4 regions of the Azospira sp. MPR-LB4 genome follow, and region 4 is predicted to be linked to each of the others. Evidence: predicted binding sites of a transcription regulator. Region 4 holds the regulator's gene; each other region holds the start of a gene.
What was found. The regulator sigma-54, encoded in region 4, starts transcription at its own class of promoters, with help from an activator protein. The targets are predictions, from matches to a motif close to TGGCACGCTTNCTGCTNA.

Region 1 (7,358 bases), 1.0 Mb from region 4:
GTACAGCTCGGACGGCGACTCCAGGATGCCTTCAGTGAGGGCGAAGCCCAGGGCCATGTCTTCCAGGTTATCCGGCGTGGCCAGCATCACCGCGTGGGAGATGCCGTTGAAGACCAGGGCCACGGGCACCTCTTCCACCACGTGGTCGTCGCAGGTCTCGGCCTCGCCGCCGCTCAGGCGCAGCACCGTGGTGCGGCAGACGGTGGCGTGTTCGGGGCCTTCCAGCTCGTCGTCGAACTGGGTGCCGTGGAGAAGATGCAGGGATTCGCTGGCCATGGTCGTGTGTCCTGTACTGCAAAGATGGGGCTGCAGGGGCCGGAGGCGGCAAGCGCCGCCCCCGGCCGCAACGTCAGGGAATCAGGGGATCAGGATTCCTTGCCGGTCATTTCCCGGAACCACTTGGGATGGTGCTTGCGCGCCCAGGCGTGGGTGACCACCCCTTCCACCATGGCGCGGATGGTGCCCTGCACCCAGAGGGCGGCATAGACGTGCACGATGATGCTGGCGATCAGCACCAGGGCGCTGGCGGCATGCACCAGCAGGGCCACCCGGATCAGGGGAATGGGGAAGTAGAGGGCGAAGTAGGGACGCCAGGCGATGACGCCGGAGATGAGCAGCAGGGCCATGCAGCCAACCATCACCCAGAACATGCCTTTCTGGCCGCCGTTGTAGCGGCCGATGTCGCCCACCTCGTTGCCCTTCATCACCTCCTTCACCGACTTCATCCACTTCACGTCCTCGCTGGTGACGAGGTTGTGGTGCCAGTAGCGGAAGAACTGGCGGGCGAAGGCGATGAACATCACCACCCCGACGAAGGGGTGCACGATGCGGGCCAACTGGGGCGTGCCAAAGACGCCGGTGAGCCAGAAGAAGGCCGGGTAGAAGAAGGCCAGACCGGAGATGGCCAGCAGGATGAAGCACACCGCCACCACCCAGTGGTTGATGCGCTCGGCGGCGTTGTAACGCTGGATCAGTTGTTCTTTCATTTGGTCACCTCTTCTTCAGCCTCGTGTTCGTCCTCGGCCCGGTTGGGGCCCACGGTGATGTAGTGGAAGAAGCCGAACAGGCCGGCGGCGGCGATGCCCAGGGTGGCGACGGGCTTGAGCAGCCCCTTCCACAGGCTGACCGTGGTGCTGATGGCCGGGTCCTTGGGCAGGTTGTTGTACAGCTCGGGCTTGTCGGCGTGGTGCAGCACGTACATCACGTGGGTGCCGCCCACCCCTTGGGGATCGTAGAGGCCGGCGTTGTCGTAGCCCCGGGACTTGAGGTCGGTGACGCGCTTTGCCGCCACTTCCTGCATGTCCTCCTTGGAGCCGAACTGGATGGCGCCGGTGGGGCAGGTCTTGACGCAGGCCGGCTCCTGGCCCACGGCCACCCGGTCGGAACACAGGTTGCACTTGTAGGCCTTGTTGTCCTTCGGGTTGATGCGGGGCACGTTGAAGGGGCAGCCGGAAACGCAGTAGCCGCAGCCGATGCAGTTTTCCTGGTGGAAATCGACGATGCCGTTCTTGTACTGAATGATGGCGCCGGGGGAGGGGCAGGCCTTGAGGCAGCCCGGGTCGGCGCAATGCATGCAGCCGTCCTTGCGGATCAGCCATTCCAGCTTGCCGCCGCTGACGTCGGGCTGCTCCACCTCGTTGAAGCGCATCACCGTCCAGGCCTGGGCCGAGAGGTCGGTGGGGTTGTCGTAGACGCCGACGCAGCTGCCCACGTCGTCACGCAGCTCGTTCCATTCGGAACAGGCCACCTGGCAGGCCTTGCAGCCGATGCAGACGGAAACGTCGATGAGTTTGGCCACTTCCAGGGGATTGCGGGCCTGGGGGGCCGCCGTCGGGCTGGCCGAGCGGCGCAGGATGTCGAGAGATTGCAGAGCCATGTGTTCTTGCTCCTCAAGCCTTTTCAATGTTCACAAGGAAGGCCTTGTATTCCGGCGTCTGCGTGTTGCAGTCGCCCACGGCGGGGGGCAGGGTGTTGGAGAGGAAGCCCTTCTTGGCCACCGTCTCCCAACCCCAGTGCAGGGGAATGCCGACCTGATGCACGGTCTGCTTGTTCACCGTCAGGGCCTTGATGCGCTTGGTCACCACGGCCTTGGCCTTGATGTAGCCGCGCTTGGAACTGACCTTGACCCAGTCCCCGGCCTTGATGCCCTTCTCGGCGGCCAGGGCCTCGCCCACCTCGACGAACTGCTCCGGCTGGGCGATGGCGCTGAGGCGCACGCTCTTGGTCCAGAACTGGAAGTGCTCAGTGAGGCGGTAGGTGGTGCCCACATAGGGGAATTCCTTGTGGGTGCCGAGGCGCTCCTTGTCCGCCTTGAAGATGCGCACCGCCGGGCTGGTCACCACCTTGGGATGCAGGGGGTTGGTGCCGAGGGGGCTTTCCATGGGTTCGTAGTGCTCGGGGAAGGGGCCGTCCACCAGCTTGTCGGTGGCGAACAGGCGGCCCACGCCTTCCGGATTCATGATGAAGGGGTTCATGCCCGAATCCGGGGCCGCATCCACCTTGAAGTCGGGCACGTCGGCGCCGGCCCACTTCTCGCCGTTCCAGGCGATCAGCTTGCGCTTCGGGTCCCAGGGCTTGCCGGCGGCGTCGCAGGAGGCCCGGTTGTAGATGATGCGGCGGTTGGCCGGCCAGGCCCAGGCCCAGCCCGGGGTGTTGCCCAGGCCCGTGTCGGTGTTGTCGCGGCGGGCCATCTGGTTGCCGGCCTGGGTCCAGCAGCCGGCGAAGATCCAGCAGGCGGACATGGTGGAGCCGTCGTCCTGCAGCACGGCGAAGCCGGGAATCTGCTCGCCCTTCTTCACCAGGAACTGGCCCGGGTTCTTCGGATCGGGAATGTCCGCCAGGGCGCGGCCGTTGAGTTCCTTGGCCAGCTCTTCCGGGGTCGGATCGTAGGGGTTCTTGTAGGGCCAGGAGAGGTTGAGGATGGGCTCGGGCACGGCACCGCCCTGCTCCTGGTACAGCTTCTTCAGGGCCATGAACAGCTCGGCGATGATCTCCTGGTCGGTCTTGGCCTCGCCCGGGGCGTCGGCGCCCTTCCAGTGCCACTGCAGCCAGCGGGAGGAATTGACGATGGCGCCGTCCTCTTCCGCGAAGCAGGTGGAAGGCAGGCGGAACACCTCGGTCTGGATGCTGGCCGGGTCCACGTCGTTCAGCTCGCCCTGGTTCTGCCAGAAGGTGGAGGTCTCGGTGGCGATGGGGTCGATGATCACCATGTACTTCAGCTTGGCGAAGTCGGCGGCGGTCTTTTTCGCGTCCGGGAAGGAGGTCAGGGGATTGAAGCCCTGCACGATGAAGCCGTTGATCTTGCCCTGGTGCATCAGGTCCATCACCTGCAGCACGTCGTACATCTTGTCCCACTTGGGCAGCCAGTCGTAGCCCCAGTTGTTCTCCTTGGTGGCCTTGTCGCCCCAGAACCACTTCATCAGGCTGACGAAGAACTTGGGGGTGTTGCCCCAGTAGTTCAGCTGGCCCGGCTGCAGGGCCTTGGGCGTGGTCTTCTCCAGGTAGTCGGCGAAGGTCGGATGGGCCTTCTCGCTGGGCAGGGTCAGGTAGCCGGGCAGGCTGGTGGACAGCAGACCCAGGTCGGACAGGCCCTGGATGTTGGAGTGGCCGCGCAGGGCGTTCACGCCGCCGCCGGGCATGCCGATGTTGCCCAGCAGCAGCTGGATCATGGCCATGGTGCGGATGTTCTGGGCGCCCACGGTGTGCTGGGTCCAGCCCAGGGCGTAGAGGATGGTGCCGACCTTGGTCGGCACGCAGGTCTCGCCCAGGTGCTTGCAGACGGAGAGGAAGCCTTCCGTGGGGCTGCCGGTGAGGTCGGAGACCACTTCCGGCGTGTAGCGGGCGTAGTGGGCCTTCATCAGGTTCCACACGCAGCGCGGGTGCTGCAGGGTCGGGTCGGTCTTGGCCTGGCCCTTGGCGTCCAGCTCGTAGCTCCAGGAGCCCCGGTCGTACTTGCCCTTGGCCTCGTCGTAGCCGGAGAAGAGGCCCTCGTCGAAGGTGAAGCCTTCATTGACGATGAAGCTGGCGTTGGTGAAGGACTTGACGTAGTCCCACTGGATCTTGTCGTTGCTCACCAGCCAGTTGATGATGCCGCCCAGGAAGGCGATGTCGGAGCCGGCCCGGATCGGCACGAATTCGTCGGCGACGGCGGCGGAGCGGTTGAAGCGCGGGTCCACCACGATCAGCTTGGCGCCCTTCTTCTTCGCCTCGATGGCCCACTTGAAGCCCACCGGGTGGGCCTCGGCCGGGTTGCCGCCCATGATCAGGATGAAGTCGGCGTTCTTGATGTCCACCCAGGTGTTGGTCATGGCGCCGCGGCCGAAGGTGGCGGCCAGGGCGGCCACCGTGGGGCCGTGGCAGACCCGGGCCTGGGCGTCGGTACCGACGATGCCCAGGGAGCGCATGAACTTCTGGGTCAGGATGCCGGTTTCGTTGGAGGAGGCGGAGGCGGTCAGCATGGCGGTGGACAGCCAGCGGTTCACCGTCACGCCGTCGGCGTTCTTGGCGACGAAGTTGGCGTCCCGATCGGCCTTCATGTGCTTGGCGATGCGCTCCACGGCCTCGTGCCAGGAGATGCGCTTCCATTCCTTGCTACCCGCTTCCCGCACTTCCGGGTACTTGAGGCGGTTGGGGCTGTGGATGAAGTCCAGCAGGCCCGCGCCCTTGGGGCACAGGGAGCCGCGGCTGACGGGGTGATCCGGGTCGCCCTCGATGTGGATGATCTCCTGCTTGGCGTTCTTGGCGCCGTCGCCCAGGCTGTACATGAGCAGGCCGCAGCCCACCGAACAGTAGGTACAGGTGTTGCGGATTTCCTTGGCCCGGGTCAGCTTGTACTGACGTACCTCGGCCAGGGCGGTGGCGGGCGAGAAGCCCAGGGCCACCAGGCTGGAAGCGGAAAGACCCGCCGCCGAAACCTTGAAGAACTGCCGTCGTGTGACTTGCATGAATCCTCCCTTGAAAGCGGAATTGCCGTGCTCCGGGCCGCCCGTGCAGAAGTCGCCTGACCTTCCGCCGGACCATCGCCGCCCACGGCTCGGGGAACATTTCGCACTTTCCGTGCCACCCGCCAAAACCGCTTCGCCACAAGGGTTTTGTGCTTCGCCGCAATCGAAAACGGGACATTCTGTCCCTCGCCGACCGGACAGAATGTCCCGCTGCAGCGCAGCAGAAGCGCCCTGCCCCGCCCCCGCAGCAGGGCCGAAAATCGGCCGCCGCCATCGGCGCCGGACCCCGCCACGGCCCTGGCGCCGCGCCGTTCCGCCGCCCCGCCATTCGCGCCCGACGCCGCTTCCGGGCACAATCCCGTGCACGATTCTTGCAACCCTGCGCCGATGGCCCGCCAGCCCGGGCCCAATCCGGCCCTCACCGCCCACTGAAGAGACCCACCCACATGACCCTCTCCGCCCACGACGACACCGCCGCTGCCATGGCCGCCGCCGGTCTGGTGCCCGGCCAGTCCCCCTCCCCCGTGCGCCTGCCCGCCGCCGCCAGCGTCTTCAAGACCCGGGCTGCCCGCCTGCGCCAGCTGGCCGAAGGCCACAGCCTGGGCGACTGGCTCGGCTTCGTCGCCACCCTCAGCGACGCCCAGCAGCAGCGCATCGACGCCGCCCCCGGCCTCACCCCCGGCGCTTCGCCGGAACAGCAATGGCAGGGCGACCTGCAGGCCCTGCTGGCCCTGCTCCAGGACCAGGTGCCCGAACCGGCCCGCCCCACCCTGGCCGCCCTGCAGCAGGCCGACGCCGCCAGCCTCAGCGCCCTGGCCGAGCGCATCGTCGGCGGCACCATGGAAGCGGACGACATGATCCTCGCCCCCTTCGTCATGGCCGCCCTGCAAGTGGCCTGGACCCGCCACGCCGCCGGCCTGGACGCCGCCAGCGTCGCCGCCCCCGCCACCGCCCACAGCTGCCCCGTCTGCGGCAGCGCCCCGGTGGCCGGCGTCATCCACGTCGGCAACGAATCCGGCGGCCTGCGCTACCTGCACTGCGGCCTCTGCCACACCGCCTGGCACCACGTCCGCGCCACCTGCGTCGCCTGCGGCAAAGGCAAGGAAGTCAGCTACCGCGCCCTTGACGAGCGGGAAGACGGCGCCCGGGCCGAAGCCTGCGACACCTGCCACAACTATCTGAAGCTGCTGCTGGCCGAGAAGGCCCCCGGCCTGGACCCCATCGCCGACGACATGGCCACCCTGGCTCTGGACATCCTGGTGAGCGAGGAAGGCTACCAGCGCATCGGCATCAACCCCTTCCTGCTGCTGGGCGAATAAGCTCCCGCTCCGGCGCATGCCGGAGAAGCACAAAAGACGGCCCTCCCGGCGATGCCATTGCCGGGAGGGCCGTCTTTATTGGGGTGTGGCGAGGTGGGTAGTTGTGATTGTTCGCCTGGGTATGGCGGACTGTTCCTCGAGGCGCTGCCGGGTGTGATTCCTCAGGTCCGAGAGTTGTTTGAATCTTCCGGCGTGGTGGAGTGTTTTACGGCTGGGTTCCGCGCCTGACGCGCGGGCGTCCTTTCTTTTGTCTCGCCAAAAGAAAGGAGCCAAAGAAAACGCGAGCCCGGTTTGGCGCCCCGCGTTCCGCGGGGTTCCCTGCGCTACTCGCTTCCGGCGGGGGCTGCGCAACTCGGGCCTAAAGGCCCTCAAACAGTGCTCGCCCTTTTCCCGCCACAAGCTCCGTTGCTCGGCGCCGCACAGGGCAGGGACCGGCTCTCTCCGAATATTTCTTATGACTTAAAGAAAACAATCACCGGCTTTGAAAACGGTCAATAACCGACTAAGCCGTCCACGTTTCGAAGGCTGGCTGCCTCCCACCTTGTTTGTGTTGCCAATTGCAAAACCTTTTCAACACCACATTGGGGCTGTTCATCACACACTCTATCGAAATAGCCCGCAAGCCACACATACTTAGCGAACACGTCTTCAGGACAATCTGCCTCTCGCGCCTTGCTGAGAATCAAATCACGGACAGGGTTGAGACAGCTTTTCCATAGTTGCGGATCTGTGAAGAACGGATCACCCATAAACGGCGGCAAGAAATTGAAAAATAGGTAGCCGTCAGGACTGGGTGCCCATGGAAGAGCGCCATTTGAATCTTTGCCTTCCCACTCTAAGCAAAGTTCCCTAGAGAGGATCACGCGAGGAGTAGAGGCAAATTTACTCTCCAAATCGTATGCCTGGATTAGCCCTGGGCCAAACACTAGGTTTCCATCGTGAAATATCTCTCCCCGTGAAACTCCGCCTCGAAGAAGGTATCCAGAAGTAATTAGATTAGATGTCAGTATTTGAAGGGCGTTTTGAAGGATATCTTTGCCTTGGCTACTATCTTCAACGCTAATAACTAGCGAATCTGAAAACTGGGTCATCACCG
Region 2 (7,358 bases), 1.2 Mb from region 4:
GATGCCGGCCTCGATCTGGGCCTGGGTGATGTCGGCGCACTTGCACACCACCGGGCTGGCGCGCAGCAGCTTGGCCGGCGGCGTGCTGATGGGCGCCACCGCCCAGCGCAGCAGGTCCGGGTCCAGCACGTCGTCGGAGATGGCGTCCTTGAGCCAGGCCAGGGCCTGGGTCTCGCCGGCCAGGCGCACCCCGAGCAGGTGGCCGTCCCGGGCCAGGGCCCGCTTGCCGATGTGGCGGCGGCGGTCGGCGTAGACGATGGCGCCCTCCTCCCGCTCCAGGTCGAAGAGGGCGTCGATCTCCCGGATCTGGGCCTCGTCCAGGGGCGCCTCTGCCGCGGCGCGGAACACCACCAGGGGCTGGCCGCGGCCATAGAGGCCGACGCTGGCGTAGGGGAAGCGGGGCAGCAGGCGGCGCGCCCGTTGAAGCAGGGCCAGGCTGGAGGCCAGGGCGTCGGGCCCCTCCCCGGCCCGCACCACGGCCAGGGGCCAGGGCAGGTCGGCCTTTTCCACCTGCACCGGGGCGTGCTTCAGCTCGGGCTGCAGGGAAATGGGATCGCAGGCCGGGCCGGTGAAGGCATTGGCGCCGGCACCGTGCATGAAGCGGCTGCCCCAGTGCATGGGCAGCCAGGCCCGGCCCTTCTTCAGGCCGGCCACGGCGGCCACCCGCAGCACCAGGCTGTCGCGGCCGTTGCTGACCCGGGCCAGGTCGCCGTCCTCCAGACCCCGGTGGCGCAGGTCGCAGGGATGCATGGCCAGCACCGCCTCCTCGGCGCCGTGGAACAGGCGCGGCACGGTGCCGGTGCGGCTCATGCCATGCCACTGGTCCCGCAGGCGGCCGGAAAGGAGGCTGATGGGCTGATCCACATCGGTGGGCTCGGCCACCTCCTGGTGCTGCACCGGAACGAAGCGGGCGCGGCCGGAAGGCGTGGGGAAGCGGCCGTCGGCGTAAAGCCGGGGCAGCCCGGCCTCGGCCCCTGCGGGGAAAGGCCACAGCTGGGGCCCGCGCTGCTCCAGGAGGCCGTAGGAGAGACCGGTGATGTCCAGGTCCCGGCCCCGGGTACTGTCCCGGTGCTCGTTGAAGATGGCTTCGGGGCGGCGGTAGGGGAACAGGCGGCGGGCCTCGTCGCCCCGGCCCAGTTCATCCCCCAGACGGTGGGCGAAATCGACGGCGATGGCCCAGTCGGCCCGGGCCTCGCCGGCCGGCGCCACGGCGGCCCGCACCCGGGAGATGCGGCGCTCCGAATTGGTCACCGTACCTTCCTTCTCGCCCCAGCTGGCGGCGGGCAGCAGCAGGTCGGCGTAGGCGGCGGTGTCGGTGTCGCCGTAGGCTTCCTGCAGCACCACGAATTCCGCCGTCTCCAGGGCGGCCCGCACCCGGGCCTGGTCCGGCAGGGAATGGGCCGGGTTGGTGCAGGCGATCCACAGGGCCTTGACCTCGCCCCGGCCCACGGCCTCGAACAGCTGCACGGCGGTAAGGCCGGGCTTGGCCGGCACTTCGGGCACCCCCCAGAAGCGGGCCACTTCGGCCCGGTGTTCGGCGTTGCCCAGATCCCGGTGGGCGGAGAGCAGATTGGCCATGCCCCCCACTTCCCGGCCGCCCATGGCGTTGGGCTGGCCGGTGAGGGAGAAGGGGCCGGCGCCGGGCCGGCCGATGTGGCCGGTAGCCAGGTGCAGGTGGATCAGGGCGGCGTTGTTGTGGCTGCCGTGGCGGGACTGGTTGAGGCCCTGGCACCAGAGGGACAGGCTGGCCTTGGAGAGGCCGAACCAGCGCGCCGCCTGGACGATGTCCTCGGCCGGGATGCCGCAGATCTGGGCCGCCACGGCGGGGCTGTAGTCCGCCGCAATCGTTTCCAGGGCGGCAAAGCCTTCGGTGTGGGCGGCGATGTAGTCCCGGTCCACCAGGTTCTCGGCCAGCAGCACGTGCAGCATGGCGTTGTAGAGGGCGATGTCGGTGCCGGGCTTCAGGGCCAGGTGCAGGTCGGCGATGGCGGCCGTCTCGCTGCGGCGGGGGTCGGCGACGATGATCTTGAGTTCGGGATTGGCCTCCCGGGCATCCTCGATGCGGCGGAAGACGATGGGATGGGCGGCGGCCGGATTGGCGCCGGTGATGAACAGGCACTGGGCCAGGCCGATGTCCTCGTAGCAGTTGGGCGGCGCGTCCACGCCCAGGGTCAGCTTGTAGCCGGAGGCGGCGGAGGACATGCAGAGGCGGGAGTTGGTGTCGATGTTGTTGCTGCCGATGAAGCCCTTCACCAGCTTGTTGAAGACGTAGTAGTCCTCGGTCAGCAGCTGGCCGGAGACGTAGAAGGCCACCGCCTCCGGTCCGTGCTCGGCGATGACGGCGGCGAAACGGCGGGCCGCCACGGCCATGGCCTGCTCCCAGCTCACCCGCTGGCGCGGCTGGTCGCGGCGGGTGCGCACTTCCGGATAGAGGGCCCGGTTGGCCTGACGGGTGCCGGGGGCGGCGGTGAGGTGCAGGGTCGCCCCCTTGGCGCAGAGGCGCCCCTGGTTGGCCGGGTGCTCCGGGTCGCCGCGCACGTCGGTGATGCGGCCGTCGCGGCTGTCGATGAGGACGCCGCAGCCGGTGCCGCAGTAGCAGCAGGTGGAAGGGGTGACACTGGGGGGAAAGTGGCTTTCATTTGGCATGGTCTGGGCTCCTGCCCCAACACAGCAACAGCCATGCCACCATTAATAATCAATGGGTTACCAATAAACGACAGCGAATCCGCCAGGAGAACGGCTGGATTTCGGCCCCAGCTTGGCGCATCCCGCGCCAGCTTGGTGCGCCAAAGAAAAACCGCCTCGGCTTGGGGCGCGAGGCGGTTTCCGGTGGAGCGGCGGGGAGTACCTAAGAAGGAAAACCCCCGCTCACTTCACCCGCTGCAGGTGGGGACGGCCGCTGGGCGGTGCGGCCGGCGGCTCCGGCGGGGTCTCGTCGCCGGCATCCGCCACCACTTCGCCCTCGCCTTCACCTTCTTCATCCACCTCGAAGGCCATGCCGGCCCCGTTTTCACGGGCGTAGATGGCCACCACATTGCCCACCGGCACCGACAGATCCCGGGCCACACCGCCGAAACGGGCGGCAAAGCTGATCAGCTCGTTGCTCATGTTGAGGTGGGAAGTGGCGTCGCCGCTGATGTTGAGGACGATCTGGCCGTCCCGCACGTACTCGCGGGGCACCAGGGTCCGGTCATCCACGGCCACTGCGATGTAGGGGGTAAAGCCGTTGTCCACGCACCATTCGTAAATGGCGCGGATCAGGTAGGGCTTGGTGGAGGGCAGTTGCATGACAGTCTTCCGCTGAATGGCGCCGACCGGTCCGGCCGACGCACCGGCACCGCAGGCGCCGGCCTGGAGAAAAGACGGGGACACCGTGGCGGCGCCCCCGTCAGTTCGTTACTTGCGCATCACCTTTTCGGAAGGCGTCAGGGCATCGATGAAGCCCTGGCGGCTGAAGATGCGCTCGGCGTACTTCATCAGCGGCGCGGCAGTCTTCGGCAGGTCGATGCCGTAGTGGTCCAGGCGCCACAGCAGGGGGGCGATGGCCACGTCGAGCATGGAGAACTCGTCGCCCAGCATGAACTTCTGCTTGGCGAACATGGGAGCCAGCTCGGTCAGGCGGTTGCGGATTTCGGTCCGCGCCTTGTCGGCGGTCTTGGCGTTCTTTTCCAGGGGCTCGATGTAGGCAAAGATTTCCCGTTCCATGGTGGACAGCAGCTGGCGCGCCCGGGCCCGCATGATGGGGTCGGCCGGCATGAGCTGGGGATGGGGGAAACGCTCATCGATGTATTCGTTGATGATGTTGGGTTCGTACAGGATCAACTCGCGCTCGACCAGCACCGGCACCCGGTTGTACGGGTTGATGACGGCGATGTCTTCGGGCTTGTTGAAGAGGTCCACATCGATCACCTGGAAGTCCATGCCCTTTTCGAACAGGACGATGCGGCAGCGGTGGCTGAAGGGATCGGTGGTGCCGGAGTAGAGGTTCATCATGACTCGTTACCTCAAAAAGGAATCGGCACCGCCGCCGGGAAAAGCCCCGATCGGCGATGCCGTAGCCTGAATGTCAGGCGGGTTAGTGCACGTCTTTCCAGTACTCGCGCTTGAGAGCGTAAGCAACGACGAAGAGCACGCCGAGGAACAGCAGGACGGCAATGCCCAGCTGCTTGCGCAGACCGGAAACGGGTTCACCGATGTACACCAGGAAACCGACCAGGTCAGCGATTTGCTTGTCGTACTCGGCGGCGGACAGCTTGCCGGGTACGGCCAGTTCCAGCTTGTGGGTCTCGTGGTTCAGCACTTGCTGACCCTGCAGTTCCCACAGGATGTGCGGCATGCCGACGTTCTCGAACACCACGTTGTTCCAGCCGGTGGGACGCTTGTCGTCACGGTAGAAGGAACGCAGGTAGGTGTAGAGCCAGTCGGCGCCGGGACCGGCTTCGGAAGCGCGGGCACGGGCGATCAGGGTCAGGTCGGGCGGGGTGGCGCCGAACCATTGCTTGGCTTCGTCCGGACGGATGGCGACGCGCATGGGCTCGCCCACCTTGTCGGCGGTGAACAGCAGGCTGTCCTTGATCTGCTGCTCGGTCAGACCGATGCCGGTCAGCCGGTTGTAGCGCATGAAGGAGGCGCCGTGGCAGTTCAGGCAGTAGTTCACGAACAGCTTGGCGCCGTTTTGCAGGGCCGCGTTGTCGCCGGAAACGTCCGGAGCCTTGTCCAGATGCACGGCGGCGCCGCTGGCCAGCGCCATCAGGGGCGCGAAGAGCAATGCAGTAAGCAGTTTTTTCATGTCGCTCTCGTCCTTATTTCATGGTCACACGCTCGGGTTCCGGCGTGTACTTGTCCACCTTGGAATACCACGGCATCAGCAGGAAGAAGCCGAAGTAGATCAGGGAGCAAACCTGGGAGACCTTCTCGCCCCAGTAGGAGGGCGGCTGGGTACCGAGGTAGCCCAGGATCACGAAGCAGATCACGAACAGGGTCAGGAAGGTCTTGTAGATCGGACCGCGGTAGCGGATGGACTTGACCGGGCTGCGATCCAGCCAGGGCAGGAAGGCGAAGATCACCACGGAAGCGCCCATGGCCACCACACCCCAGAACTTGGCATCCAGGCCCAGGATCGGCCACACCATGGCGCGCAGGATGGAGTAGAAGGGGGTGAAGTACCACACCGGAGCGATGTGGGGCGGGGTCTTCAGGGGATCGGCCGGAATGAAGTTGTTGTATTCCAGGAAGTAGCCGCCGCCTTCGGGTGCGAAGAACACCACGCAGGAGAAGACCATCAGGAAGACCACGACGCCGACGATGTCCTTGACGGTGTAGTAGGGATGGAAGGGAATGCCGTCCAGGGGATGGCCGTTCTCGTCCTTCAGCTTCTTGATCTCGACGCCGTCGGGGTTGTTGGAGCCGACTTCGTGCAGGGCCAGGATGTGGGCGGCGACGAGGCCGATCAGCACCAGGGGCATGGCGATCACGTGGAAGGAGAAGAAGCGGTTCAGGGTTGCATCGCCCACCACGAAGTCACCGCGCAGCCAGACGGACAGGTCCGGTCCGATCAGGGGAATGGCGGAGAACAGGTTCACGATCACCTGGGCGCCCCAGAAGGACATCTGGCCCCAGGGCAGCAGGTAGCCGAAGAAGGCTTCGCCCATCAGGCACAGGAAGATGCCGACGCCGAACAGCCAGATCAGCTCGCGGGGCTTGCGGTAGGAACCGTAGAGCATGCCGCGGAACATGTGCAGGAAGACGACGATGAAGAAGGCGGAAGCACCGGTGGAGTGCATGTAGCGGATCAGCCAGCCCCAGGGCACGTCGCGCATGATGTACTCGACGGAGGCGAAGGCCACGGGCACGCCGGCGGCGTTCAGGGAAGCATCCGGCTTGAAGTGCATCACCAGGAAGATGCCGGTGACGATCTGCAGCACCAGGACCAGCAAGGCCAGGGAGCCGAAGAAGTACCAGAAGTTGAAGTTCTTCGGTGCGTAGTACTCGGACAGGTGGCCCTTCCACATGGAAGTGGCGGGGAAGCGGGCATCGACCCACTCCAGCACGTTGCCGCCGATGGAACCGTCGGACTTGTACTTTTCGAAATTGGTATTGGCAGCCATTCCTTACGCCCCCTTCTTGTCTTCGCCGATCAGGATGCGGGTATCGGACAGATACATGTGCGGCGGAACTTCCAGGTTGGTCGGAGCCGGCTTGGCCTTGTAAACGCGGCCGGCAAAGTCGAAGGTGGAACCGTGGCAGGGGCACAGGAAGCCGCCCAGCCAGTCACCGGACATGCCCTCTTCGGCGCCGTGCTTGAACTTGGCGGAAGGAGAACAGCCCAGGTGGGTACAGATACCCACGGCGACCAGCACTTCGGGCTTGATGGAGCGGGTTTCGTTCTGGCAGTAGGCGGGCTGCTGCTCTTTTTCGGACTTGGGATCGGCGACGGCATCGGCCAGCTTGGGCAGGGTGTCCAGCATGTCCTTGGTGCGGTTGATGATCCACACCGGCTTGCCACGCCATTCCACGGTCATCATCTGACCCGGTTCCAGCTTGGAAATATCCACTTCCACCGGAGCGCCGGCTGCCTTGGCGCGTTCGGACGGCAGCATGCTGGCGACGAACGGCACGAGTGCCGCCACCGCCCCGGCCCCGCCCACGGCCGCGGTAGCGACGATCAGACGCCGCCTGCCGCAGTCCACTTTGTTCTCTTTGCTCATAGCGCAGATCCCTAGAACGTTGAAATTAAAATTCAGAACAGCAATTCGGTAACGCCTTCGGCGAGGCAAAAATGATCCTGGCCGAACAAAACCGGAAGATTATACTCGAATCCACCTACGGACTGGAACCGGGCCGGGAACTCAATGTCGTCAAATGCGTCGAAAGCCGCTCCAAACCTGAGCCTGGTCAAGAATCGGACCCGCCAGGGCTAGGCTTCCACGTTTTTCCGCTCCCGCATGGCCTGAGCCAGGGTGCCGGCATCCACGTACTCCAGCTCCCCACCCACCGGCACCCCCCGGGCGATCCGGGTCACCTTGATGCCCCTGCTGCGCAGCAGTTCGCTGACGTAGTGAGCGGTCGCTTCGCCTTCGTTGGTGTAATTAGTGGCCAGGATGACCTCCTGGACCTCGCCATCGCAGGCCCGGGCCAGCAGACGGTCCAGCTGCAGCTCCCGGGGACCGACACCGTCCAGCGGCGACAAGCGCCCCATGATGACGTAGTAGAGCCCGTTGTAGGCCTGGGTCTGCTCCATCATGTTCATGTCCACCGGCGTTTCGACGACGCACAGCAGGCTGGCATCCCGCTTGGTGGAGGCGCAGCGCTCGCAGATCTCGGACTCGGTGAAGGTGTTGCAGCGGCTGCAATGGCGA
Region 3 (7,358 bases), 1.1 Mb from region 4:
GATCCTCTGGAGGATTCACCAACTTCATGCGGGCCACGATATTGGTGGTGTTGGGCACCCCAAAGGTGGGGACCACGGAGATCGTGCCATCCGGCGCCACAGAAATACTGGAATCTGGCGGGATGCTGATGGGACCGCCTTCGCCGAGTACATTCTGACCGTCTTTGGTCTGCAATTGACCGTTGGCATTCACGTCCAGGCTGCCCGCCCGGGTGTAGGCCTCCTTGCCATCGGCGCCCTGGACGGCAATCCAGCCCTTGCCCTGCACGGCCACATCCAGGGAACGGCCGGTATACATCATGGGCCCCTGATCCATCACATCCTTGACCGAAGCATCCACGGTAAAGGTGCGGGTGGCGAACCCCTCCCCTTGCACCGGCACAGCCCGAAAATGGTGCTCCTGAGAACGATAGCCAGAGGTGGCCGCGTTCGCCAGGTTGTGGGCCACTCCAGCCTGCCGCATGAAGGCATGCTTGGCACCGGTCATGGAGGTGTAGATCAGACGATCCATAGGGGCTCAGTCCAGTTGCTCAGAGATTCAACGATTAGCGCAGATTGACGATGGTTTGCATAATCTGATCCTGGGTCTTGATGGTCTGGGAGTTCGCCTGGTAGTTGCGCTGCTGGGTAATCATCTTCACCAGTTCGGACGTCAGATCCACGTTGGACTCTTCCACCGCATTCGATTGCACTTCCCCCAGACGACCGGTGCCCGGAGCATCCACCGTCGGCTGTCCGGAAGTGGAGGTTTCGATCCACTGATTGCCGCCGATGGCCTGCAAGCCATTCGGATTGTCGAAGCTCGCCAGCACCATCTGGCCTACATTGCGTGTCTGGCCGTTACTGTAACGCCCCTGGATAACGCCATCCTTGCCGATATTCAGGCCCGCCAGATTGCCGGAGCTGTAGCCGTCCTGAACCCGCCGGTTGGTTGCAAAAGCGTCACCATACTGAGTCGTGCCGGCCAAGTTCAAATTGAATGTCATGGGAGTGGTTGCTCCCCAAGTCACACGTCCCAGATTAGTTGCAACCTGATCCAGATCAATGGACACAGGAATCTCGGGCAATGCCCCACCAGCTGCTGGATTGGGTGCAACAGGCGCACCGCCGATGGTTTCAAGCTGCCCCACACTATCAAAAGTAATTAGGATAGGTGTCGCCAAGTTGGGCGAGTCACCTGCACCATCCATTCGGGTACCGTCCACGTTAGTGTAAAGCTCCCACTCCCGGGGATTGGCCGTCTTGACGAAGTACATCGTCATGGTATGCGGATTCCCAAGAGAGTCGTAAATGGTCAGACCCGTTGAATAGTTGTAGCCCGCCGGGTCAATGTTCGGCTCCCCACCGGCACCGACAGAGAAGGTTTTGTCGGTTACCCGGGAGTCCAAATTAACAGCAACTTGGGCCCCGGCGTATTCGCCACCGGTACTGGAACCGGTCGCCACCGGCGACAATTTCAGCAGATCGGCCGTAACCTGAAGCTCCCGCGGATTCTGCTGCCGGATGGAACCGTCCATGCCGGCCGGATAACCCGTCAAGCGCAGATTCTGGTCATTGACGATATAGCCGTTCTTGTCCAGATGGAACTGACCATTGCGGCTGTAACTGATGGCGCCATTCTGACTGAGACGGAAGAAGCCGTTGCCGTTGATGGCGATGTCCAGGGTATTGTTGGTGGTGGACACGTTGCCTTGGGTAAATTGCTGGACGATGCCCGACAAGTTGGTACCGATACCCACCTGGTTGGCGCCGCCAGCCCCGAGGGTCGACGCATAGACATCGGCAAAATGCGCATCCGCCGACTTGAAGCCGACAGTGCTGGAGTTGGCGACGTTGTTACCGATGACGTCCAGTGCCTTGGAAGAAGTGTTGAGGCCACTCAAGCCTTGTTGGAATGCCATATTGTTCTCCTGCCCTTACAGAATCTGGCGAACGTCGTCGTAGTTGATCAAGGTCCCGGTTCCCACATCCAACTGGAAACCGCTGGTCCCACGGACTACAGCAGAAACTGTGCCAACCTGTAGTGGTTGAGACGTGACCTTGGTATCGCCTTTGGTCGCCTCCACCGTCACCGTGTACACACCATTGGCAGAGACAGTGCCGGCCTCATTCTTTCCATCCCAGGCATACAGGTGGCTACCGGCCTTGGTTGCTCCCATATCCACTTTATTGACCACCACGCCATTGGCATCCTTGATGGTCAGCACCACCTTGTCGGCATCGCTTTCCAACTCGAAACCACCGACAGCCTGGCCGTCAGTGAGGCCAATATTGCCGCCGGGCACCAGGACATTTTTGCCGAGCATTGCCGCCGCCTGCATGGACTGGCCATCGTCGTAGATGTTGAGAACCTTCTCCAGGGTGGAGTTGAGCTTTTCAATGCCGCTGACGGTGTTGATCTGGGCCAGCTGGCTGGTCATTTCCGCGCTCTGCATCGGATTCAACGGATCCTGGTTCTGCAGTTGGGTCACCAGCATGGTCATGAACTGGCTCTGGATGTCGTCAGCCGTCGTGGACTTTTTGCTCGTCGTTTTATCGGTCGCCACGCCATTCAGAGAGGCATACGGGTCCGTAATGGCGGTATTGGAAGAAGTACTGGTTGCCATGTTGCTCTCCTAAATCTGGTTACTGGCCCATGGCCAAGGTACGCATCAACAGGGTTCTGGCCGTATTCATTACGTCGGCATTGCTCTGGTAGGAGCGGGAGGCGGAAATCATATTGACCATCTCCTCCACCACATCCACATTGGGCATGGAGACATAGCCCTCGGCATTGGCGGCCGGATTTTTGGGGTCATAAACCATCCTGGGCGGCGCCGCACTCTCCACCACCTGTTTCACCCTCACTCCCTGGGCCGACTCATTGCCCATGGGCGTGGCTTCGAATACCACCTGTTTGGCGCGATAGGGAGTGCCATCGGCACTGGTAATGCTGTCTGCGTTGGCCATGTTGGAAGCAACTGCATTCAGACGCACAGACTGGGCCGTCAGAGCGCTACCGGCCACATGGAACATGTTGAAAATACTCATGAACTAGACTCCTTACTGTCCGCTCTGGCCTTGAATCGCCGACAACATGGTCTTGAACTGACCACCGATGAACTGCAGACTCGCCTCGTACTGGACAGCGTTCTCGGCAAATTTGGCGCGCTCGATATCCATATCAACGGTATTGCCGTCAGCGCTGGGCTGATTGACCGTGCGATACATCAGGGAAGCGGGGCCTGCACTGCTGGTGCCAGAAATATGCCGGGGCGAGGTGGTACTCATGCCCAGGTCGGACTGCCCCTTGCCGGCCAAGGCATTTTGCAAGGCAGAGTTGAAATCAATGTCCCGCGCCTTGAAATTCGGGGTGTCCGAATTGGCAATATTGGCAGCCAGCACCTGTTGGCGATAGGCACGCAGCCCCAACGCCTGGCGGTTGAAATTTATGGTTTGATCAAGTTTGCTGACCATGGCTGCCATCCGGAAATAATTAGCTGAGCTAGCAATGCACTTTTCGTGCCACACAAAACCACCCCTCTGAGGCAAGAAATTACAGAGGGGGGCGCAACAAGCAGCCATGTTTCGGCAACTTTTGCCGCCTGGAGTACCCCGCCATTCCCTGTCCTAAGGCAAAATAGCGACATGCTGCTCCCTTTCAGAATCTTTGCCCTTATCCCCACCTTAGTGCTGGCGCTGACCCTGCATTTGCAGATCGGCAATGCCCATGCCCAAACGCCTACGCAGAATGGGGACGTAGTCATCAACGCGGTGGACCAATTTCTCCGCACACAGACCAAAGGGCTCCCGGGGCGGGTCCAGTACACCATCACACCTCTCGACAGCCGCACCCAGCTAGCCGCCTGCCCTGCGGTTGAGGCCTTCCTTCCCCCGGGCGCCCGCCTCTGGGGGCGCATTTCAGTAGGGGTGAAGTGCCTCGGCGATGCCGGCTGGAGCATCTATGTGCCGGTCCAGGTCAGCGTCACAGCCAACTACTTGGTGGCCGCCCGCCCCCTCTCACCCGGGCAACCCCTCACTCTCAATGATGTCGTTGCCCAGAGCGGCGACCTGGCCGGATTACCAAGCGGCGTCGTAACAGATGTACAGCAGGCCGTCGGCAAGACCTTGCGTAATGCCATTTCCGCCGGCCAACCTTTGCGGGCCGAGATGCTGATGGCGCCGCTGGTCGTTCAACAGGGTCAAACCGTAAAGATCATGTCCCGTGGCTCTGGCTTTTCCGTAACCAGCGAAGGGCGCGCCATGAACAACGCAGCCGAAGGTCAGATCGCCCAGGCACGCCTGGCCAACGGACAAACGGTGAGCGGCATTGCCCGGCCCGGCGGCATCATTGAGATCGGCCATTAGCCGCAGCCGGACAAGATTCAATGCCATCAGCCACACCAAAAAAACGCTAAAGTTTCTGCAGGTTTGTGCCGTTAAATCCAGCAAGATGAAAGCCTGAAAGGGTTCGCCGTGAAAATTGAATCGTCTCTCGCGCCCGCCGGCACCCCCGGGGTTGATACGCAGAAGCGCACGACCAAGCCACAGACCAAGACCGAAGCCAGTTCCGGGGATGTGCAATTGAGTTTCGCCGGACGGCTGCAGTCCCTGGAAGAGCAGGGCAACGCTCCGGTGGACAATGCCAAGGTAGCCGCTATCAAGCAGGCCATTGCAGAAGGGCGCTTTTCCATCAACGCCGACGCCATTGCGGACCGCCTGATTAATTCGGCACAAGAATTGCTGAGGAAGCAGGACCAATCCTGATCCGGCGCCCGCCCTCCTCCCTATGAATCAAGCGACGATGACCCTCAAATCCCTGTTGGAAGGCGAACTTGCCCAGATGGGGGATTTCATCAAGCTGCTGAAGGAAGAGCAAGGCGCCTTGACTGCCGGGGATACCGAAGCCCTGGAGGCCCTCAGCGCCACCAAGGTTGCTTTGGTGCAAACCTTGAATCGTAGCGGGGAAGCCCGTAACGTCGTGCTCAGAAGTGCGGGTCTGGAAAACGACCGCCCGGGCGTAGAGGCCTGGATTCGGGGCAACCCGAAGGATTTCGCCGTTCAGCAATTGTGGAACAGCCTCAAAGTCGCCGTGGTGGAAGCCAGGGAACTCAACCTGCTGAATGGAAAGCTGATTGCCATGCGCCTGCAGCACAACCAGCAGACCCTGAGCGCTTTGCTGTCCACCTCCGCCACTCCCCAGAGCAATCTCTACGGCCCCGACGGTCAACCGACCCAACTAAGTGGCCGGCGCATCATCGACGCCGCCTGAACCTCCGGTTCCGGGCTCCCCGTTCCCGGAGCCCCCCCCTGCCCTCCCGTTTTACTTTACTACTCCAAGGCCCCTCTATCTGGCAGGAGTCGCGATGCCCGCTGGCGAAGCAGGAGGAACACCGGCCGGCGGCGCCATGGGCGCCTGAGGAGTCGGAGCGACCACGGCAGGTTTTTCCGGCAGCATGGAATCAATCAGGATGCTGACCCGCCGGTTCCGGGCCCGCCCTTCCACCGTCTCATTCATCTCGACCGGCCGGGTTTCGCCGTAACCGATGGCTGTCAGATGGGTAGGAGCGACTCCGGCATCGACAAACAACCGCAGCACCGTGGTGGCCCGCACCGCGGACAACTCCCAGTTAGACGGGAATTGGGCGGTCCGGATGGGGATGTTGTCGGTATGTCCTTCGATGGTGATGGGGAAATCGGTCGGCGCCAGTACCTCACCGACCGCCCGCATGGCCCGGATGGAGGTCTGTTCCAGCTGGGCCTGACCTGGGGCGAAGAGAATGCTGTCGTTGATTTCGATAGTGACGCCACGGGCCGTTTCCAGCACCCTGACCTTGCCCTGCTGCACCAGGGGCGCCAGGACGGCAAAAATGTCCTTGGCCACATTGCGCATCTTGTCCCGTTGCTGCTGTTTGGCCTCGACGACCTTGGGATCCTCCTTCACCACGATCTGCTTGACCACACTGTCCGGCGTCCGCTTGGGCACGACCGTGATGGCGCCCCCATCGACGATGGAGGGGTTCTTGAAGGCAGTGATCAGGGAATCCGATAGCACCCGGTACTTGCCCTCGTTCACCGACGAGATGGCGTACATCACCACGAAGAAGGCAAACAGCAGGGTAATGAAGTCGGCGTAGGAAACGAGCCAGCGCTCCAGATTCTCATGCTCGTCCGCGTGCTTTTTATTGCGGCGTCCCATGGGATCAGCTCACGTAACCCTGGAGGCGGCTCTCGATGATGCGCGGGTTGTCGCCGTTGGCGATGCCGACCAGGCCATCCACCAGCATTTCCCGCAGGGTCACCAGGCGGGCAATATGAGCCTTCAGTTTGGTGGACATGGGAATCAGCACCAGGTTGGCCATGCCGACGCCGTAAATGGTGGCCACGAAGGCGACGGCGATACCGGCCCCCAACTTGGAGGGATCGGACAGGTTCTCCATCACGTGGATCAGACCCATCACCGCGCCGATAATGCCGATGGTGGGAGAGAAACCGCCGGCGGATTCCCAGAACTTGGCACCGGCCTTCAGTTCCTCTTCATAGGTGCCGATTTCCACCTCCAGCACCTCCCGCAGACGTTCCGGCTCCGCACCGTCCACCAGCAGTTGCAACCCTTTCTGGATAAACGGATCGCGCAACTGGGCGATGAATCCCTCCAGGGCCAGCAGGCCCTCGCGCCGGGAGACATGACTCCAGTCGGAAATGCTGTTGATCATCCAGGCGTGATTGACCGCCGGCGGCACCCACACCCACTTGAGCATCTTGAAAGCCCGGACCACGGTGGATACGGGACTCTGCAGCAGGACGGCACCGAAGGTCCCCCCCAGCACGATCATGGCGGCGGTGGGCTGCAGCAGGGAGCCGAGGTGCCCGCCTTCGAGAATCTGCCCCCCGATGATGGCACCAAGCCCCAGGAGCAAACCGATAATGCTTATGCTATCCATGGCGTTTTTTCTTCTTTCCTGAAGTCTCACCCAGAACCTTGGCCCGCAAGCGGGCGATGGCCTGACTATGCAGCTGACAGACGCGGGACTCGGTCACCCCCATGACTTCGCCGATTTCCCGCAGATTGAGGTCCTGCTCATAGTAGAGGGCCATCATCAATTTTTCCCGTTCCGGCAACTCGCCGATGGAAGCCACCAGGGTCTGCCGCAGGCTCTGCTCCTCGAGCAGGCGCAGGGGATCGGCATCGTGATCCGTCAGGTGGCGCTCCAGGAAGCCCTCCTCGCCCTCTTCGGTGAAGTCCTCGAAATAGAGCAGTTGGTGGCCCCGGGCTTCGCCCAGCATTTTCTGGTAATCGGCCAGGGACATGTCCATGGCTTCGGCCAACTCTTTTTCCGTGGGAACACGGCCGTGCTCCTGTTCGAGTTGGGTGATGG
Region 4 (7,358 bases):
GGCTCCAGGCTGCCGCCCAGGCTCAGGGCACCGACGCCCAGGCTGGCGCTGATGGCGCCGCCCAGCACGGGGGCGCTGAAACACAGGTGCAGCACGTCCTGGGGGCGGCCCAGGCGCGGATCGAACTGCAGGGGACCCCGCAGCAGACGGTAGCCGGCCCAGGCGCCGAGGGCGTTGCCGGCGCCCATGAGCAGGCCGGTGAGGGGAGCAAAGCCGCTGATGAGGGCGCTGCCCAGGGTGGCCAGCAGCACTGCCGGCCACAGCCGTCCGCCGCCCAGGACGAGGGCGGCCAGGGCAATGCCGGCGGGGGGCCAGAAGGGCACGAAGAGGCCGTGGCCGGCAGTGCCGATGGCCATGGTCAGCTGGGCCACCGCCAGATAGGCGGCAAACACCAGCAGCAGCCCCGGGAGCAGGGGCAGGCGGGCAGCGGGGAGGGGAGCGGCGGCCGGGGGCGCCAATAATCGCTTTAGCATAATTTGCGCCATTTTCCCTGCTTTGCCGCGGTGTTCCAAGGCCTTTGATGCTGGGGATAACACGTAGTCCGGGTAACTTGGCGTAGGCCGGAGGGTTTGTGCCATAATCAGCCGCTTGATTTTGGGGAATTCAGTCATGGACGACAACAAGGCCAAAGCACTAACCGCCGCACTGGCGCAGATTGAAAAGCAGTTCGGCAAGGGCGCCATCATGAAGATGGGCGAGACCGAAGTGGACAAGGGCGTGGACGTGGTGTCCACCGGCTCCCTGGGCCTGGACGTGGCCCTCGGCGTGGGCGGCCTGCCCCGGGGCCGGGTGGTGGAAATCTACGGTCCGGAATCCTCCGGCAAGACCACCCTGACCCTGCAGGTCGTCGCCGAGATGCAGAAGCTGGGCGGCACCGCCGCCTTCATCGACGCGGAACACGCCCTCGATCCCCAGTACGCCCAGAAGCTGGGCGTGAACATCGGCGAGCTGCTCATCTCCCAGCCGGACAACGGCGAACAGGCCCTGGAAATCGCCGACATGCTGGTGCGTTCCGGCGGTGTGGACGTGATCGTGGTGGACTCCGTGGCCGCCCTCACCCCCAAGGCCGAAATCGAAGGCGAGATGGGCGATTCCATGATGGGCCTGCACGCCCGCCTGATGAGCCAGGCCCTGCGCAAGCTCACCGCCAACATCAAGAAGACCAATACCCTGGTCATCTTCATCAACCAGATCCGCATGAAGATCGGGGTGATGTTCGGTTCCCCGGAAACCACCACCGGCGGCAACGCGCTCAAGTTCTACGCCTCCGTGCGCCTGGATATCCGCCGTATCGGCGGCATCAAGAAGGGTGACGAGGTGATCGGCAACGAAACCCGCGTCAAGGTGGTGAAGAACAAGGTCTCCCCGCCCTTCCGCGAAGCCCTGTTCGACATCCTCTACGGCGAAGGCATCTCCCGCGAGGGCGAGATCATCGAACTGGGGGTGGCCAACAAGCTGATCGAGAAGTCCGGCGCCTGGTATTCCTACAAGGGCGAGAAAATCGGCCAGGGCAAGGACAACTCCCGGGAATTCCTCAAGGCCAACCCGGCCATTGCCCAGGAAATCGAAGGCAAGATCCGGGAAGCCCTGGGCGTGGCCAACCCCGCCCCGGCGGCCGCTGCCGGGGAATGACCCCGAGCCTGCGCCAGCGGGCCCTGGGGCTGCTGGCGCGGCGGGAGTACAGCCGGGCCGAACTGGCCCGCAAGCTGGCGCCCCACGCAGAATCCGAGGCTGAGCTGGAGGCCCTGCTGGACGACCTGGCGGCCCGCCGCCAGCTTTCCGATGCCCGCTATGCCAGTGAAAGGGTCGCCATCCGCGCCCGCCGCTACGGCGATGCCCGGCTGGCCCAGGAACTGCGGCAGAAGGGCGTGGCCGAGGAAACCGTCGCCGCGGCCCTGGCCCAGGGCGGCAGCGAGCTGGAACGGGCGCGCCAGGTGTGGCAGAAGAAATTCGCCGCCCTGCCCGCCGATCTGGCCGAGCGGGCCAAACAGACCCGCTTCCTCCTCAGCCGCGGCTTTGCCGCCGCCACCGTCCGCCAGGTGCTGCAGGGCGGCTGGGACGACGAGTCCGGCAGCGACTGGTAGAACCCCCGGGCGACACCTCTGGCACAATGCCTTTACGCCCCCGCATTCATAGAATCCGATAGCCCATGTCCGAGCAGAACCCCGACCTCATCGCCAAGCTTTCCGCCAACAACCTGAAAAAGCGCTACAAGTCCCGCACCGTGGTGCATGACGTGTCCTTCGAGGTGGGCAGCGGTGAGGTGGTGGGCCTGCTGGGCCCCAACGGTGCCGGCAAGACCACCTGTTTCTACATGATCGTCGGCCTGGTGCCCTCCGACGGCGGCTCCATCCAGCTGCAGAATCAGGAAGTGACCCACTTCCCCATCCACAAGCGGGCCCATCTGGGCATTTCCTACCTGCCCCAGGAGGCTTCCGTCTTCCGCAAGCTCAACGTGGAGGAGAACATCCGCGCCGTGCTGGAACTGCAGAAGCTGCCCAAGCACGAGATCGACCTGCGCCTGGAGGAACTGCTGGAAGAGCTGCACATCGGCCACATCCGCGCTTCCAATGCCGCCGCCCTGTCCGGTGGCGAGCGCCGCCGGGTGGAAATCGCCCGGGCCCTGGCCACCTCTCCCCGTTTCATCCTGCTGGATGAGCCCTTCGCCGGCGTGGACCCCATCGCCGTGCTGGAAATCCAGAAGATCATCCGTTTCCTCAAGGACCGCAGCATCGGCGTGCTCATCACCGACCACAACGTGCGTGAGACCCTGGGCATCTGCGACCGGGCCTACATCATCAATGAGGGCCGGGTGCTGGCGTCTGGCCGCCCGGATGAGATCGTTTATAATGAAGACGTCCGAAAAGTATATCTGGGCGAGAGCTTCCGTCTCTGACGAGCCCAGTCTCCGAGTCTTTCCCTCAACCCGCTCATTGCCGCCGGCCCCTTCGGCCCCGGGTCCATGAAACCAACCCTCCAACTCAAACTCTCGCAGCACCTGGCCCTGACGCCACAGCTGCAGCAGTCCATCCGGCTGCTGCAACTGTCGACGCTCGAGCTGGAGCAAGAGTTGGAGAAGTATCTGCTGGAAAACCCCCTGCTGGAGCGGGAGGACGAGAACTACGAGCCCTCCTACAGCGGGAGCGAAGGCGAATACGCCGGCAGTACGGCCGAGGCCGCTGCCGAAGGCCCGCGGGAAGGCGATAGCGGCGAATCCGGTGAAGGCGCCGACAGTCATGGCCCCGAAGAAGTCCGGGACGACAGCCGGGACAGCCTGGGCGAAGGCGAGGACTGGTTTGCCGAAGGCAGCTACCCTTCCGCCTCCCGCGACGAAGACGAGGATTCCGACTTCCAGGAAGTGCAGGCCGCCAACACCTCCCTGCGCGACCACCTCAACTGGCAGCTGGGCCTGATGCAGCTCTCCGAGCGGGACCGGCAGCTGGTCAGCTTCCTCATCGAGGCGCTGGACGAGGACGGCTACCTGACCCAGCCCCTGGAGGAGCTGCAGGAAGCCCTGCCGGAAGAGCTGGAAATCGACCTGGACGACCTGCAGATCGCCCTGCGCCACCTGCAGCACCTGGACCCGACCGGTGTCGGCGCCCGTACTCCGGGCGAATGCCTGGCCCTGCAGCTGGAAGCCCTGCCGGCCGACGAGGTGCGGGACCAGGCCTTGAAGCTGGTGCGCCATCATCTGGAACTGCTGGCCGGCCGGGACTTCACCAAGCTGAAGAAGCTGCTGGGCTGCGACGACGAGCGCCTGCGCGCCGTCACCAACCTGGTGAAGAGCCTCAACCCCCGGCCCGGCGCCCAGTACGCGCCCCTGGATGCCCGCTACATCACCCCGGACGTGGTGGTGAAGAAGGTGCGCAACCAGTGGACCGCCAGCATCAATCCGGACGCCTACCCGCGCCTACGCATCAACCGGCTCTACGCCGAGATCCTCTCCAAGCAGCGCGGCTCCAGCCTCTCCGGCCAGCTGCAGGAGGCCCGCTGGCTGATCAAGAACGTGCAGCAGCGTTTCGACACCATCCTGCGCGTGTCCCAGGCCATCCTGGACCGCCAGCGCCAGTTCTTCGAACACGGCGAGGTGGCCATGCGTCCCCTGGTGCTGCGGGAAATCGCCGAAACCCTGGGCCTGCACGAATCCACCGTCTCCCGGGTGACCACCCAGAAGTACATGGCCACCCCCCGGGGCATTTTCGAACTCAAGTATTTCTTCGGCAGCCATGTGGCCACGGATACGGGGGGCGCCTGTTCGGCCACCGCCATCCGGGCCCTGATCAAGCAGCTGGTGGCGGCCGAAGACCCCAGAAAACCCCTTTCGGACAGTCAAATATCCGAAATTCTTGGCCAACAAGGCATTGTTGTGGCGCGTCGAACCATTGCAAAATACAGAGAAGCGCTCAACATTTCGCCGGCCAACCTACGCAAGTCCATCTAAAAAAGGAGCGAGCCATGAACCTGCACATCACCGGACATCACCTGGAAGTCACCCCGGCGATCCGCGACTACGTCACTGCCAAGCTGGAGCGGGTTACGCGTCACTTCGACAGCGTCATCGACGTCAACGTCATCCTCACCGTGGAAAAGCTGAAGCAGAAGGCTGAAGTCACCGTGCGCGTGCCCGGCAAGGACATCCACGTGGATGCCGAGGATGCCGACCTGTATGCCGCCGTGGACACCCTGATCGACAAGCTGGACCGCCAGGTGCAGAAGTACAAGCAGAAGGCCCAGGATCACCACCGCGACACCATCAAGAATCACATCGAAGAGTGATCTGATTCCCTCTCCGGGACTGGGACGAAAGGCATAGGCGGCGGGGTCGTTTTCCGTTATGATCCCGCCACTTTTCGCCAGGTATCCTGCCTGAATCCCAGTCTCCAACCGGCCCTGCCGCCGCCATCCCGCTGTTCGGGGAAGGTTCCCGCCCCATGGATCTGATCGCCAAACTCCTCCCTCCCGCCCACATCCTGCTGGACCTCGAAGCCAGCAGCAAGAAGCGGGCATTCGAGCAGGCCGGACTGCTGTTCGAGAACAACCTGGGCATCGCCCGGGCCACGGTTTTCGACAGCCTCTTCGCCCGGGAAAAACTCGGTTCCACCGGCCTGGGCCAGGGGGTTGCCATTCCCCACGGCCGCATCAAGGGGCTCAAGGAAGCCGCCGGCGCCTTCATGCGCCTGTCCGCCCCGGTGCCTTTCGATTCCCCCGACGGCAAGCCCGTCGGCCTGATGTTCGTGCTGCTGGTGCCGGAACAGGCCACCGAGCAGCATCTGCAGATTCTTTCCGAGCTGGCCCAGCGTTTCTCCGACCGGGCCTTCCGCGAGGCCCTGGGCGCCTGCGACAACACCGACGACGCCCACCGCCTGTTCACCGACTGGGGGAACCATGCGGCAAATCTCCATCAGCCAGCTGTTTGAGGACCACCAGGACAAGCTGTCCCTGACCTGGGTCGCGGCCCAGGGTGCCGAACGCTCCATCGAGATCCGGGAGCGGGGCAACTACGGCGCCGACGTGGTCGGCCACCTCAACCTGATCCACCCGGAACGCCTGCAGGTCATCGGCGCCGCCGAGTACCAGTGGCTGAGCCGGGTCAATCCTGAGCGCCTCAAGGCGCAGATGAACGAAATCTTCGCCGCCCAGCCTCCTGCCGTCATCGTCGCCGAGGGCCTGGAAGTGCTGCCGGCCGTGCTGGAGGGCTGCGAGAGCACCGGCACTCCCCTGTTCACCACCGCCAAACCCTGCTCGGCCGTGATCGACCTGCTGCGCATCTACCTCTCCCGCCGCCTGGCGGACACGGTGTCGGTGCATGGCGTCTTCATGGACGTGCTGGGCATGGGCGTCCTCATCACCGGCGATTCCGGCGTCGGCAAGTCTGAACTGGCCCTGGAACTGATTTCCCGGGGCCACGGCCTGGTCGCCGACGACGTGGTGGAACTGGCTCGCATCGCCCCCGCCACCATCGAGGGCCGTTGCCCGGGCATGCTGCGGGACTTCCTCGAAGTGCGGGGCCTGGGCCTGCTAAACATCCGCACCATCTTCGGCGAGACCGCCTCCCGGCGGAAAATGAAGCTCAAGCTGATCGTGCACCTGCAGAAGCCGGTGGCCGGGGTGGATGCGCCGCGCCTGCCCCTGGATGCCCAGACCCAGGAGATCCTCGGCGTGGCCGTGCGCAAGGTGGTCATTCCGGTGGCCGCCGGGCGCAACCTGGCGGTGCTGCTGGAGGCGGCGGTGCGCAACAGCATCCTGCAGCTGCGCGGCATCGACAACATGCAGGAATTCATCACCCGGCAGCAGAAGCTGCTGCTTGACGACGATATTTGACGAACGCATAGTGGTGATCCCTGCCTGACCACTGACGGAGACACCATGAAAAAGATGCTGCTTGCCCTGTGTTCCCTGGCCTGTATCGGCCTGGCTCCCATTGCCGGCGCCGCTGACGCGGCCAAAGCGCCGACGCCCCAGCAGGAGCGCATGAAGAACTGCAACAAGGAGGCCGGCGAGAAAGGCCTCAAGGGCGACGAGCGCAAGGGCTTCATGAAGACCTGCCTCTCCGGCAAGACCGCCGACGCTCCCGCCGCCAATGCGGAGTGCCAGTCCAAGGCCGCGGAGAAGAAACTGGCCGGTGCTGCCAAGGCCTCCTTCATCAAGAAGTGCGAAGCCGACAGCCAGGCTGCCAAGTAAGCCCGGGGCGGACTTCCCGCAAAAATGCCAGCCGATTGAAGGCTGGCATTTTTTTTGACAGAATGGCCTGCCCCATTCCCCCAATACCGCCCCGACGCCGGGCATTTCCCTGGAGCCCGAGATGCAGCCAGCCCTTCTGCGTGCCGCTTCCCGCCTGCTCTGCTGCGGCCTGCTGCTGGCGGCGACCGGCGGTGCCCGGGCCTTCAGTTTTTCCGAGGAGGAGAAGCAGGACGCTGCCGAGGACGAGGGGCGCCGCGGTCGCATCGCCCAGAATCTGGCCGCTCCCTGCAAGGCGGCGTTGCGCAACCAGGGCATCCTGGTGGCCCTGGCCGACCAGACGGCCGATGGCTATCAGTTGCAGGGCAGCAAATACGGCCGCCACGCCGCCGTAATCAACCAGAAGCTGAAGGCTCTTGGCCTGAAGACCTACACCGCCGAGGAGCAGCGGGCCCGCATTGCCCAGGCCGAAATGGAGGCCTACTTCCGCAACGACCCGGACGCGGCATTGGCCGCCTCCAGCAAGCTGGGTGCTGCCTTCGTGCTCAAGGGCGGGGTTTCCACCCGCACCGCCTACAACCCGGTGGTGCGTCTGCCCGAGGTCTATGTCACCATGCATTTCACCCTGGCGGCGGCGGACGGCCGCACCATCTCCACCGCCACGGCCAAGGCCGAATCCT

Region 1: the regulator sigma-54 is predicted to act here: its motif matches at 5,044-5,061, upstream of fdnG (formate dehydrogenase-N subunit alpha).
Region 2: the regulator sigma-54 is predicted to act here: its motif matches at 2,668-2,685, upstream of AC3QLZ_RS15960 (nitrate reductase).
Region 3: the regulator sigma-54 is predicted to act here: its motif matches at 3,490-3,507, upstream of flgB (flagellar basal body rod protein FlgB).

Annotation. Positions count from the first base shown of each region.
Region 1 is NZ_CM179521.1:1,184,787-1,192,144, forward strand. It holds gene fdhD (formate dehydrogenase accessory sulfurtransferase FdhD) at 1-276, opposite strand, end outside; gene AC3QLZ_RS05390 (formate dehydrogenase subunit gamma) at 366-986, opposite strand; gene fdxH (formate dehydrogenase subunit beta) at 983-1,876, opposite strand; gene fdnG (formate dehydrogenase-N subunit alpha) at 1,890-4,943, opposite strand; gene fdhE (formate dehydrogenase accessory protein FdhE) at 5,390-6,262, shown strand; gene AC3QLZ_RS05410 (hypothetical protein) at 6,754-7,358, opposite strand, start outside.
Region 2 is NZ_CM179521.1:3,407,697-3,415,054, reverse strand. It holds gene AC3QLZ_RS15960 (nitrate reductase) at 1-2,646, opposite strand, end outside; gene AC3QLZ_RS15955 (ClpXP protease specificity-enhancing factor) at 2,869-3,288, opposite strand; gene AC3QLZ_RS15950 (glutathione S-transferase N-terminal domain-containing protein) at 3,397-3,993, opposite strand; gene AC3QLZ_RS15945 (cytochrome c1) at 4,076-4,789, opposite strand; gene AC3QLZ_RS15940 (cytochrome b) at 4,803-6,107, opposite strand; gene petA (ubiquinol-cytochrome c reductase iron-sulfur subunit) at 6,111-6,707, opposite strand; gene recR (recombination mediator RecR) at 6,917-7,358, opposite strand, start outside.
Region 3 is NZ_CM179521.1:3,299,019-3,306,376, reverse strand. It holds gene flgF (flagellar basal-body rod protein FlgF) at 1-511, opposite strand, end outside; gene flgE (flagellar hook protein FlgE) at 546-1,901, opposite strand; gene AC3QLZ_RS15520 (flagellar hook assembly protein FlgD) at 1,917-2,606, opposite strand; gene flgC (flagellar basal body rod protein FlgC) at 2,626-3,030, opposite strand; gene flgB (flagellar basal body rod protein FlgB) at 3,043-3,456, opposite strand; gene flgA (flagellar basal body P-ring formation chaperone FlgA) at 3,628-4,347, shown strand; gene flgM (flagellar biosynthesis anti-sigma factor FlgM) at 4,456-4,746, shown strand; gene AC3QLZ_RS15495 (flagella synthesis protein FlgN) at 4,784-5,251, shown strand; gene motD (flagellar motor protein MotD) at 5,327-6,178, opposite strand; gene AC3QLZ_RS15485 (flagellar motor protein) at 6,183-6,923, opposite strand; gene AC3QLZ_RS15480 (RNA polymerase sigma factor FliA) at 6,916-7,358, opposite strand, start outside.
Region 4 is NZ_CM179521.1:2,192,207-2,199,564, reverse strand. It holds gene AC3QLZ_RS10420 (PAS domain S-box protein) at 1-473, opposite strand, end outside; gene recA (recombinase RecA) at 610-1,632, shown strand; gene recX (recombination regulator RecX) at 1,629-2,084, shown strand; gene lptB (LPS export ABC transporter ATP-binding protein) at 2,150-2,896, shown strand; gene AC3QLZ_RS10400 (RNA polymerase factor sigma-54) at 2,963-4,441, shown strand; gene hpf (ribosome hibernation-promoting factor, HPF/YfiA family) at 4,456-4,776, shown strand; gene ptsN (PTS IIA-like nitrogen regulatory protein PtsN) at 4,932-5,417, shown strand; gene hprK (HPr(Ser) kinase/phosphatase) at 5,386-6,321, shown strand; gene AC3QLZ_RS10380 (PsiF family protein) at 6,367-6,681, shown strand; gene AC3QLZ_RS10375 (hypothetical protein) at 6,803-7,358, shown strand, end outside.